Linked DNA regions of Streptomyces clavuligerus. The protein of the gene in region 1 binds, or shares a complex with, the protein of each later gene. Links are inferred from orthologs where the notes say so. Each region holds a gene or a part of one and is shown in the gene's direction. Other genes may lie near its edges.

Region 1 (5,152 bases):
GGGTCCGCCGGGGCGCGGACGGGTCCCGGCCGCCGGTGAGACACGCCGGACCACTCCCTCTTCCGCCATCCCGCCGGGTGCGGGAGGCTCGCTGAAGGCCGATCAGTACAGCAGCCGGAACACCATGGAGGCACGAAGTGGTCGACGGACACCAGACCTTCGTCATCGTCGGGGGTGGTCTCGCCGGGGCCAAGGCAGCCGAAACCCTCCGCCAAGAGGGGTTCACCGGACGGGTGATCCTCGTCGGCGACGAACGCGACCATCCCTATGAGCGCCCGCCCCTGTCCAAGGGCTATCTGCTGGGCAAGGACGAGCGGGACAGCGTCTTCGTCCACGAGCCCTCCTGGTACGCCCAGGCCGATGTGGAACTCCACCTCGGCCAGAGTGTCGTCGCCGTCGACCGGGCGGCCAGGACCGTCCGGCTCAGCGACGGCACCGTCCTCGGCTACGACAAGCTGCTGCTCGCCACCGGGGCCGAGCCCCGCAGGCTGGACATCCCCGGCACGTCTCTCGCCGGGGTCCACCATCTGCGCCGCCTCGCCCACGCCGAACGGCTCCGCCAGGTACTGGCCTCGCTCGGCCGGGACAATGGGCAGCTCGTGATCGCCGGAGCCGGGTGGATCGGTCTGGAGGTCGCCGCCGCGGCCCGTTCCTACGGCGCCGAGGTCACCGTCATCGAGCCCGAGCCCACCCCGTTGCACCAGGCCATCGGCCCCGAGCTGGGGCAGTTCTTCGCCGATCTGCACACGGAGCACGGCGTCCGCTTCCACTTCGGCGCCCGGCTCACCGAGATCACCGGACAGGACGGCATGGTGCTCGGCGTCCGCACCGACGACGGCGACGAGCACCCCGCGCACGACGTCCTCGCCGCCATCGGGGCGGCCCCCCGCACCGCCCTCGCCGAGGCCGCCGGGCTCACCCTCGCCGACCGGGCCCACGGCGGCGGCATCGCCGTCGACGCCTCGCTGCGCACCTCCGACCCGGACATCTACGCGGCGGGCGACGTGGCCGCGGCCGAGCACCCCGGGATCGGCGCCCGGCTGCGGGTCGAGCACTGGGCCAACGCCCTCAACGGCGGCCCGGCCGCCGCGCGCGCCATGCTCGGCCAGGAGGTCGCCTACGACCGGGTGCCCTACTTCTTCTCCGACCAGTACGACCTGGGCATGGAGTACTCGGGCTGGGCCCCGGCCGGGTCGTACGACCAGGTCGTGGTGCGCGGCGACGCCGGGAAGCGGGAGTTCATCGCGTTCTGGCTGAAGGAGGGCCGGGTGCTCGCGGGGATGAATGTGAATGTGTGGGACGTCACGGCCCCGATCCAGCAGCTGATCCGTTCGGGCGGAGCCGTGGACGCGGACGCGCTCGCCGACCCCTCCGTCCCGCTGGACTCCCTGTCCGGGCAGGGGTGAGCCACCCCCGCCCGGCCGTGATCGCCGAAGCCCTCCGGGGCCGGGTCCGCGGCCGGGCGGGGATGTCGGCCGTCCACCGTAGAATTCACCCGTGGCAGGCAGGATCAACGATGACGACATCAAGGCGGTACGGGACGCGGTTCCGATCGATGCCGTCGTGTCCGAGTACCTCCAGCTGCGCAACGCGGGAGGCGGCAATCTGAAGGGGCTCTGCCCCTTCCATGACGAGAAGTCCCCGTCCTTCCAGGTCAGCCCGGGCAAGGGGCTCTTCCACTGCTTCGGCTGCCAGGAAGGCGGCGACACGATCGCCTTCGTGATGAAGATCGACCACCTCACCTTCTCCGAGGCGGTCGAGCGGCTGGCGGGCACCGCCGGGATCACCCTCCGCTACGAGGAGGGCGGCTACAACCCCAGCCATCAGCGGGGCGAGCGCATCCGGCTGGTCGAGGCCCACAAGGTCGCCGCCCAGTACTACGCGGAGCAACTGGAGAACAGCCCCGAGGCGGCGGCCGGGCGCACCTTCCTCGCCGAGCGCGGCTTCGACCAGGCGGCGGCCCTGCACTTCGGCGTCGGCTACAGCCCCCAGGGCTGGGACCACCTCACCCGTTTTCTGCGCGGCAAGGGCTTCAGCGACAAGGAGCTGACCCTCTCCGGCCTCTCCCAGGAGGGCCGCCGGGGCCCCATCGACCGCTTCCGGGGCCGGCTGATGTGGCCGATCCGCGATATCTCCGGCGATGTCGTCGGCTTCGGCGCCCGCAAGCTCCACGAGAGCGACAACGGCCCCAAGTACCTGAACACCCCCGAGACGGCGATTTACAAGAAGTCGCAGGTGCTGTACGGGATCGATCTGGCCAAGAAGGAGATCGTCCGGACCAGTACGGCCGTGGTCGTCGAGGGGTACACCGACGTCATGGCCTGCCATCTGGCCGGGGTGACGACCGCGATCGCCACCTGTGGCACGGCCTTCGGCGGCGACCACATCAAGATCCTCCGACGGCTGCTGATGGACCATGCCACCGCCGAGGTGATCTTCACCTTCGACGGTGACGCCGCCGGGCAGAAGGCCGCGCTGCGGGCCTTCGAGGACGATCAGAAGTTCGCCGCCGAGACCTCCATCGCGATCACCCCGGGCGGGATGGACCCCTGTGATCTGCGGCTCGCCGAGGGCGACGCGGCCGTGGAGGCGCTGGTGGGCTCCCGGACCCCGCTGTTCGAGTTCGCCATGCGGCAGATCGTCCAGCGGCACAATCTGGAGAACCCGGCGGGGCAGGCGGGGGCGCTCGACGAGGCGGCCCCCGTGGTCGCCAAGATCAAGAACCCGGCCATCCAGCACGGGTCCGCCGTACAGCTCGCGGGCATGATCGGCATCCTCGACACCCAATTCGTGGTCAAGCGGGTGGCCCAGCTCGCCCGCTGGGCCCGGGACCGGGGCGGACGCGGCCCCGCCCCCGGCGACACCCGGCGGCGCGGCCCCCAGCCCCCGCAGCAGGCCACCGCCCCCGCCCCGGCGGGCGGCCCCGCCCTCCATCTGCGCAGCCCCGCCCACCGCACCGAGCGCGAGCTGCTGAAACTCGCGCTCCAGCACCCCGAGTTGGTCTCTCCCGCCTTCGACGCGTACGGGATGGACGAGTTCACGGCGGCGCCCTACGCGGCCGTCCGGCAGACCGTCGCGGACGCGGGCGGCACCGAGCAGGGGCTCAGCGACGGCCCCGGCTATCTCGCCCGGGTGCGCGAGGCCGCGCCCAACGACACCGTCCGCGCGCTCGTCACCGAGCTGGCGGTGGAGGCGATCCACGCACGGACCGTCGACGAGATCTACGCGGGAGTGCAGCTCGTCCAGGTCCGGCTGCGCGCCGTGGACCGCCGGGTGCTGGAGATCCAGGGCACCCTGACCCGTCTCGGGCAGCACGCGGACCCCGAGCGGTTCTCCGCCGTCCAGAACGAGCTGTGGGTGCTCCAGCAGTACGCCCAGTCCCTGCGCACCCACGGCGCGGCGGCGCTCTGAGCCCCCGCGCCGGGCCCGGTGCGCACCGGAGAACGGATCGCTGGGTAACCGCCGGGTCACAGCGAGGACAAAAATTCTCCGCACGCCCCTCGTGGCGGCTGTGTGTCGTACCCCACACTGGGATTCGGTGCCCGAGCCCCGGAGGGCGGCCGGTCCACCTCCGGTGGGCCTCCCCACCCCCGTGGATCGTTCATCGTGTACGGGACGCGGCGCCCCGGTCGCCCCGTCCCGCTGCCGTACGCCCCCAGACCCGGCAGCGATCACCCTGGAGGTCGCCCCCGTGCAGACCCGGACCCTGACCGAGACCCCGGCGGAACGTTCTGCCCGGCCCGATCCCCTCCCGGCCGTTCCCGCGCAGAGCCCGTCGCCGCACCACCCCGAGGCCCCGGCGGCCGAGGCCCTTCAGGACGGGGCGGGCGCCGAGGAGAACGCCGAGGAGAGTGCCGAGGCGATCGGTGGGACGGGCGCCGAGGAGAGCGCGCCACGACCGGGGTCCGCCCGTACCGCCCGGTCCGAGAGCAGCGGCCCCTCCTCCGACCTCTTCCGTCAGTATCTGCGGGAGATCGGCAGGATTCCGCTGCTCACCGCCGCCGAGGAGGTGGAGCTGGCCCGCCGGGTCGAGGCCGGGCTCTTCGCCGAGGAGAAGCTGGCCGCGACCCCCGACCTCAACAGCTCCCGGCTCGCGGCCGACCTCGACCGGCTCGTCGTCATGGGCCGGATGGCCAAGCGCCGGCTGATCGAGGCCAATCTGCGGCTCGTGGTCTCCGTCGCCAAGCGCTATGTCGGCCGCGGACTGACCATGCTCGACCTGGTCCAGGAGGGCAATCTCGGGCTGATCCGCGCGGTCGAGAAGTTCGACTACACCCGCGGCTACAAGTTCTCCACGTACGCCACCTGGTGGATTCGCCAGGCCATGTCCCGGGCTCTCGCCGACCAGGCGCGCACCATAAGGGTCCCCGTCCATGTGGTCGAACTGATCAACCGGGTGGTCCGGGTGCAGCGCCGGATGCTCCAGGAGCAGGGCAGCGAGCCCACCCCCGAGGAGGTCGCCGCCCAGCTCGACCTGCCCCCGGAGCGGGTCAGCGAGGTACTGCGGCTCGCCCAGGAGCCGGTCTCGCTGCACGCGCCGGTCGGGGAGGAGGAGGATGTCGCCCTCGGCGACCTCATCGAGGACGGCGACGCCGCGTCCCCCGTCGAGTCCGCCGCCTTCCTGCTGCTGCGGGAGCATCTGGAGGCCGTGCTCTCCACGCTCGGCGAGCGCGAGCGCAAGGTGGTCCAGCTCCGCTACGGCCTGGCCGACGGCAGGCCGCGCACCCTGGAGGAGATCGGACGGATCTTCGGCGTGACCCGGGAGCGGATTCGCCAGATCGAGTCCAAGACCCTCAACAAGCTGCGCGACCACGCCTTCGCCGACCAGCTCCGCGGCTATCTCGACTGAACCGCCCGGCTGGGTCCCGGGCGGCCCCGGGACTCAGTCGACCTCCGCCACCGCCTCCGCGAACTGCGCCGAGTACAGCCGGGCGTAGGCGCCGCCCGCCGTCAGCAGCTCGTCATGGGTGCCCTGTTCGACGATCGAGCCGTTCTCCATCACCAGGATCACGTCCGCGTCCCGGATGGTGGAGAGCCGGTGCGCGATGACAAAGCTGGTCCGGCCGTGCGCGAGCCGGGCCATCGCCTTCTGGATCAGCACCTCCGTACGGGTGTCGACCGAGCTGGTCGCCTCGTCGAGCACCAGGATCAC
Region 2 (5,219 bases), 1.4 Mb from region 1 along the record:
CGTCGCTTCGGCGATCAAGGCCGCCGGTGGCCCCGAGGTCGACAAGCGCCGCGTTGAGCTCGGTTCGCCGATCAAGAACCTGGGCTCGCACCAGGTGTCCGTGCGTCTGCACCCCGAGGTTGCCGCGACCTTCGGTATCGAGGTCGTCGCCGCCTGAGGCAGCGTCTGAGCGCACGCGTGTGAACGCACGGAAGGGCCGTACCCCGGGGGGTACGGCCCTTCCCGTTGTTCCGAGACGTGCCTCTGCTCTGAGATGCGCCTTGCTCCGGAACGCCTCGATGTTTCACGTGAAACGCTCGGTTTCACGTGAAACAGTCTCTTTCGGGAGGAGCCGTGAGGCTCAGCGGGTGGCGCCCAGGACGATCCAGTGCCCCGAGCGGGCACGGAGCCACAGGGTGGCCAGCCGGACGGCCATCATCAGTGTCATCGCCCACCACAGCGCGGTCAGCCCGCCGCCGAGGGCGGGAATCAGCAGGGCGACCGGGGCGAAGACGGCCAGGGTGGCCAGCATGGCCCAGGCCAGATAGGGGCCGTCACCGGCTCCCATCAGGACACCGTCGAGGACGAAGACCACTCCGGCGATGGGCTGGCAGAGCGCGACGACCAGCAGGGCCGGCAGCAGGGCGTCCTGGACCAGGGGGTCGTCGGTGAACAGCGGGGTGAACAGCGGCTGGGAGATCACCAGCAGCATGCCCATGACTCCTCCGAAGACGATGCCCCACTGCACCATCCGGCGGCAGACCTGCCGTGCTCCCTGGGCGTCCCCGGCTCCCAGGCAGCGGCCGATGATCGCCTGGCCCGCTATGGCGATCGCGTCCAGGGCGAAGGCCATCAGACTCCACAGCGAGAGAACGATCTGATGGGCGGCGATCTGGTCGTCCCCCATCCGGGCGGCGACGGCGGTGGCGATCATCAGCACGGCCCGCAGCGACAGGGTGCGGACGAGCAGGGGGGCTCCGGCACGGGCGCTGGCCCGTATGCCCGCCGCATGGGGACGCAGGGAGGCACGGTGGCGCCGGGCCCCGCGGATGACCACGATCAGATAGGCGACGGCCATCCCCCACTGTGCGATCACGGTGCCCCAGGCGGAACCGGCGATGCCGAGTCCGGCCCCGTACACCAGGCCCACATTGAGGACGGCGTTCGCGGCGAAACCGGCCCCGGCGACCACGAGCGGAGTGCGGGTGTCCTGGAGGCCGCGCAGTACGCCGGTGGCGGCCAGCACGATCAGCATGGCGGGGATGCCCAGGCTGGATATGCGGAGATAGGTGACGGCGTAGGGGGCGGCGGTGTCGGAGGCCCCGAGGATGTCCACCAGCGCGGGCGCGGCGGGCAGGGTCAGGGCCACCAGGGCGGCTCCGAGGAGGGTGGCCAGCCAGATGCCGTCCATGCCCTGGCGGATGGCGGCACCGAGATCGCCCGCGCCGACCCGCCGGGCGACGGCGGCCGTGGTGGCGTAGGCGAGGAAGACACAGACGCTCACGGCGGTCATCAGCAGGGCGGCCGCGATGGCGAACCCGGCGAGCTGGGCGGTGCCGAGGTGGCCGACGACGGCGCTGTCGACCATGACGAAGAGGGGTTCGGCGACCAGCGCTCCGAAGGCGGGGAGGGCGAGCGAGACGATCTCTCGGTCGTGCCGCCGCCGGAGCGCCTTCGGGGAGGTGGGGGCCTGGGTCATGGGCTCAAGGTAATCGTCCACAGGTAATAGATGCAAACCGTGTGTGGCTATTACTTCTCATCGAAGCGCCGGTTCCGGGGCGTCTCGTTTGTCGCGATCTTGGCCCCCGGGGAAAAGTTTTTCTCCCCCACAGGCCGTGGATGGAAGACTCGCTGGTCAGAGGGGTCCTCCCGGGCGTGACATGATTTTGTCCACAGCACTGTCCCCCGCTCCATGCACAGGTTCCGGGGAGTTCTCCACAGCATCGGGGCGCTCATCCACATGGCCTGTGGATAACCAGATTGGCTGACGGTGCCCGGGGCCCTACCGTGGACCCTCGCCCGACGCGCCGGAAGCGGAGTTGGGCCACTCGTTTTGTCAGTCCTGTGCCGTAGAAAGAGGGGGCACGGCGAGGTCCGCTGAGCGGACGGGAGGAGGTGGCCCGGGTGAGTGTCTCCGAGCCCTTGGACGACCCCTGGGCGGCCGAAGGCGGCCCCGGCGACCGTCTGCCCGTCTCCCGTCAGCGGCGCGGGGACCAGCGCTCCGGCCGGGACGACCAGCACGACCGGGGCAGGGACTCCGAGGGCTGGGACGGCGGCTCCCCCGGCTTCGAGCGGGTGCCGCCCCAGGACCTCGACGCCGAACAGTCGGTCCTCGGCGGCATGCTCCTCTCCAAGGACGCGATCGCCGATGTCGTGGAGGTCCTCAAGGGCCACGACTTCTACCGTCCGGCCCATGAGACGGTCTACACCGCCATCCTCGACCTCTATGCCAAGGGCGAGCCCGCCGACCCCATCACCGTCGCCGCCGAGCTGGTCAAACGGGGGGAGATCACCCGCGTCGGCGGTGCCTCCTACCTCCACACCCTCGTCCAGTCGGTGCCGACGGCGGCCAACGCCTCGTACTACGCCGAGATCGTCCACGAGCGGGCGGTGCTCCGGCGTCTCGTGGAGGCCGGTACCAAGATCACGCAGATGGGCTATGCGGCCGACGGCGACGTGGACGAGATCGTCAACTCGGCCCAGGCGGAGATCTACGCGGTCACCGAGCAGCGCACCAGCGAGGACTATCTGCCGCTCGGCGACATCATGGAGGGCGCGCTCGACGAGATCGAGGCGATCGGCTCCCGCAGCGGTGAGATGACCGGGGTACCCACCGGCTTCACCGACTTCGACTCGCTGACCAACGGCCTCCACCCCGGCCAGATGATCGTCATCGCCGCCCGTCCCGCGATGGGCAAGTCCACGCTCGCCCTGGACTTCGCCCGGGCCTGCTCGATCAAGAACAACCTGCCGAGCGTGATCTTCTCCCTGGAGATGGGGCGGAACGAGATCGCGATGCGGCTGCTGTCCGCCGAGGCCCGCGTCGCGCTGCACCACATGCGCTCCGGCACCATGACGGACGAGGACTGGACCCGGCTCGCCCGCCGGATGCCGGACGTGTCGCAGGCGCCGCTCTACATCGACGACTCCCCGAACCTCTCGATGATGGAGATCCGCGCGAAGTGCCGTCGGCTGAAGCAGCGCAACGATCTGAAACTGGTCGTGATCGACTACCTCCAGCTGATGCAGTCCGGCGGCTCCCGGCGCGCCGAGAGCCGGCAGCAGGAGGTCTCGGACATGTCCCGTAACCTCAAGCTGCTCGCCAAGGAGCTGGAGCTCCCGGTGATCGCGCTCTCCCAGCTGAACCGTGGCCCCGAGCAGCGCACCGACAAGAAGCCGATGGTCTCCGACCTGCGTGAGTCGGGCTCCATCGAGCAGGACGCCGACATGGTGATCCTGCTGCACCGCGAGGACGCCTACGAGAAGGAGTCCCCGCGCGCGGGCGAGGCCGACCTGATCGTGGCCAAGCACCGTAACGGCCCGACCGCCACCATCACGGTCGCGTTCCAGGGCCACTACTCGCGCTTCGTGGACATGGCCCAGACCTGAGCCGACCGCCCGGGTAATTCACTGGCCGAGGCGGAGCCCGGGCAGAAGGCTGTCACCGTGACACTTCATGAGAACGAGATCGGTGTGGATGAGGCGGTCGTCCGGTCGCTGCTGCGGGAGCAGCGACCGGAGTGGGCCGACCTCCCCGTCTCCCCGGCCGGCGCGGGCACGGACAACACCATGTACCGGCTCGGCAGCCATCTGCTCATACGGCTGCCGCGCACGCCGGACAACGCGAAGGCCGTACAGAAGGAACAGACGTGGCTGCCGCGGCTGGCGCCGCATCTTCCCTGTCGCATCCCGGAGCCGGTGCACGCCGGTACCCCGAGTTCCGCCTTTCCGCTCGCCTGGTCGGTCTACCGCTGGATCGACGGTGACGAGGCCGGCCCGGGATCGGTCACCGATTGGCCCGCCTTCGGGGCCGACCTGGCGGCGACCGTGCAGAGGCTGCACTCCGTCCCTCTGATGGGAGCTGTGCGGCAGGGCGGGCTCAGCTGGTACCGCGGGGGTGGCCTGGGAGCGTGCGACCGGTGGATCAGCGAGTACTTCGACACCTGCGGGACGATCCCGGGTCTCGACCTCGACCTCGCGTACCTGCGGCACCTGTGGCGGAGTGCGCTCGCCCTGCCCGAGCCGTCCGGCCGGCAGGTATGGCTCCACGGCGACCTCAAACCCACCAACCTTCTGGTTCAGCAGGGGAAGCTGCACGCGGTCATCGACTTCGGGTGTCTCTCGGTCGGCTTTCCCGACGCCGAGCACGCGCCTGTGTGGGATCTGCCCCCCGGGGCCCGACAGGCGTACTGGGACGCCATGAGCCTCGACGACGTGACGTGGTCGCGTGCCCGGGCGTGGGCCATCGCCGTCGGAGTCAGCGGGGTGGCGTACTACTGGGACACCTATCCCGCCTTCGTCGGCGCATGCCTGTCGCGCCTCCGCGCGATCACGTGACAGCGGGATCGATGAGTACGGCCCCCGCAGCTCCGGGACCCGGCGGACGGTGCGGTGCGGGGACTTCGATAGACCTGCTCCATGACCTCATCAGTGACCACTCTGCTGCCCGCCACCGAGCGGGCCCTGCTGACCAGCGTCGCCACCGCCCAGTCCACGGGCCGCAGCCCCTCCCTGGTCGCCGGAGTCGCGCGCGACGGGCAGCTCGCGTGGACCGGGGGCTGTCCCGAGACGGACGGATTCCGGCCGGCGCAGACGCAGTACCGCATGGGCTCGATCACCAAGACCTTCACCGCCGTCCTGGTGCTGCGCCTCCGTGACGAGGGGCTGCTCGACCTGGACGACCCGGTGGAGCGGCACCTGCCGGGCACGGGGCTGGGGCCGGTGACGATCGCCCAGCTCCTCGGGCACGGCGGCGGGCTGCGCGCCGAGTCGCCCGGACCCTGGTGGGAGCGGACCCCGGGCACGCTCCGGCCCGGACTCGCCGATGTGCTCGGCGAGGGCCCGATCCACCCCGCCGGACGGCGCTTCCACTACTCCAACCCCGGCTACACCGTGCTGGGTTCCCTGGTCGAGGCGGTCCGTGGTGTCCCCTGGGAGGAGGCGCTGCGCACCGGGATCCTTCAGCCCCTGGGGCTCACCCGCACCGGCCTCAGGCCCGAGGCGCCCGCCGCCGAGGGCTG

What was found. The genes of interacting proteins can lie anywhere in the genome.
Region 2: the proteins of dnaG (region 1) and dnaB are in contact, whole or in part, in a crystal structure (PDB 2R6A), measured with the Geobacillus stearothermophilus proteins. The link is inferred for Streptomyces clavuligerus from one-to-one orthologs. Residues at the interface, in WP_049624496.1 of Geobacillus stearothermophilus: Lys456, Leu457, Leu458, Pro459, Ala460, Asn463, Ala464, Leu467, Leu535, Leu536, Ile537, Ala538, Gln544, Glu545, Asp548, Tyr549, His552; in WP_033016901.1 of Geobacillus stearothermophilus: Ser13, Glu15, Ala16, Gln18, Glu91, Leu92, Asp94, Ala95, Val96, Pro97, Thr98, Ala99, Ala100, Asn101, Tyr104, Tyr105, Ile108.

Annotation. Positions count from the first base shown.
Region 1 is NZ_CP027858.1:4,776,937-4,782,088, forward strand. The notes cover bases 1,047-3,954. They hold dnaG (DNA primase), read left to right. Parts: upstream 1,047-1,497; coding sequence 1,498-3,411; downstream 3,412-3,954. Other genes in these bases: CRV15_RS20075 (NAD(P)/FAD-dependent oxidoreductase), read left to right, coding at 1,047-1,406; CRV15_RS20085 (RNA polymerase sigma factor), read left to right, coding at 3,692-3,954. In the rest of the region: more of CRV15_RS20075, read left to right, coding at 138-1,046; more of CRV15_RS20085, read left to right, coding at 3,955-4,849; CRV15_RS20090 (ABC transporter ATP-binding protein), read right to left, coding at 4,883-5,152. UniProt on the Escherichia coli protein: RNA polymerase that catalyzes the synthesis of short RNA molecules used as primers for DNA polymerase during DNA replication.
Region 2 is NZ_CP027858.1:3,364,103-3,369,321, forward strand. Bases 1,380-4,354 are described here. They hold dnaB (replicative DNA helicase), read left to right. Parts: upstream 1,380-2,121; coding sequence 2,122-3,588; downstream 3,589-4,354. Other genes in these bases: CRV15_RS14110 (MATE family efflux transporter), read right to left, coding at 1,380-1,678; CRV15_RS14120 (aminoglycoside phosphotransferase family protein), read left to right, coding at 3,646-4,354. Outside these bases: rplI (50S ribosomal protein L9), read left to right, coding at 1-157; more of CRV15_RS14110, read right to left, coding at 341-1,379; more of CRV15_RS14120, read left to right, coding at 4,355-4,536; CRV15_RS14125 (serine hydrolase domain-containing protein), read left to right, coding at 4,618-5,219. UniProt on the Escherichia coli protein: The main replicative DNA helicase, it participates in initiation and elongation during chromosome replication. Travels ahead of the DNA replisome, separating dsDNA into templates for DNA synthesis.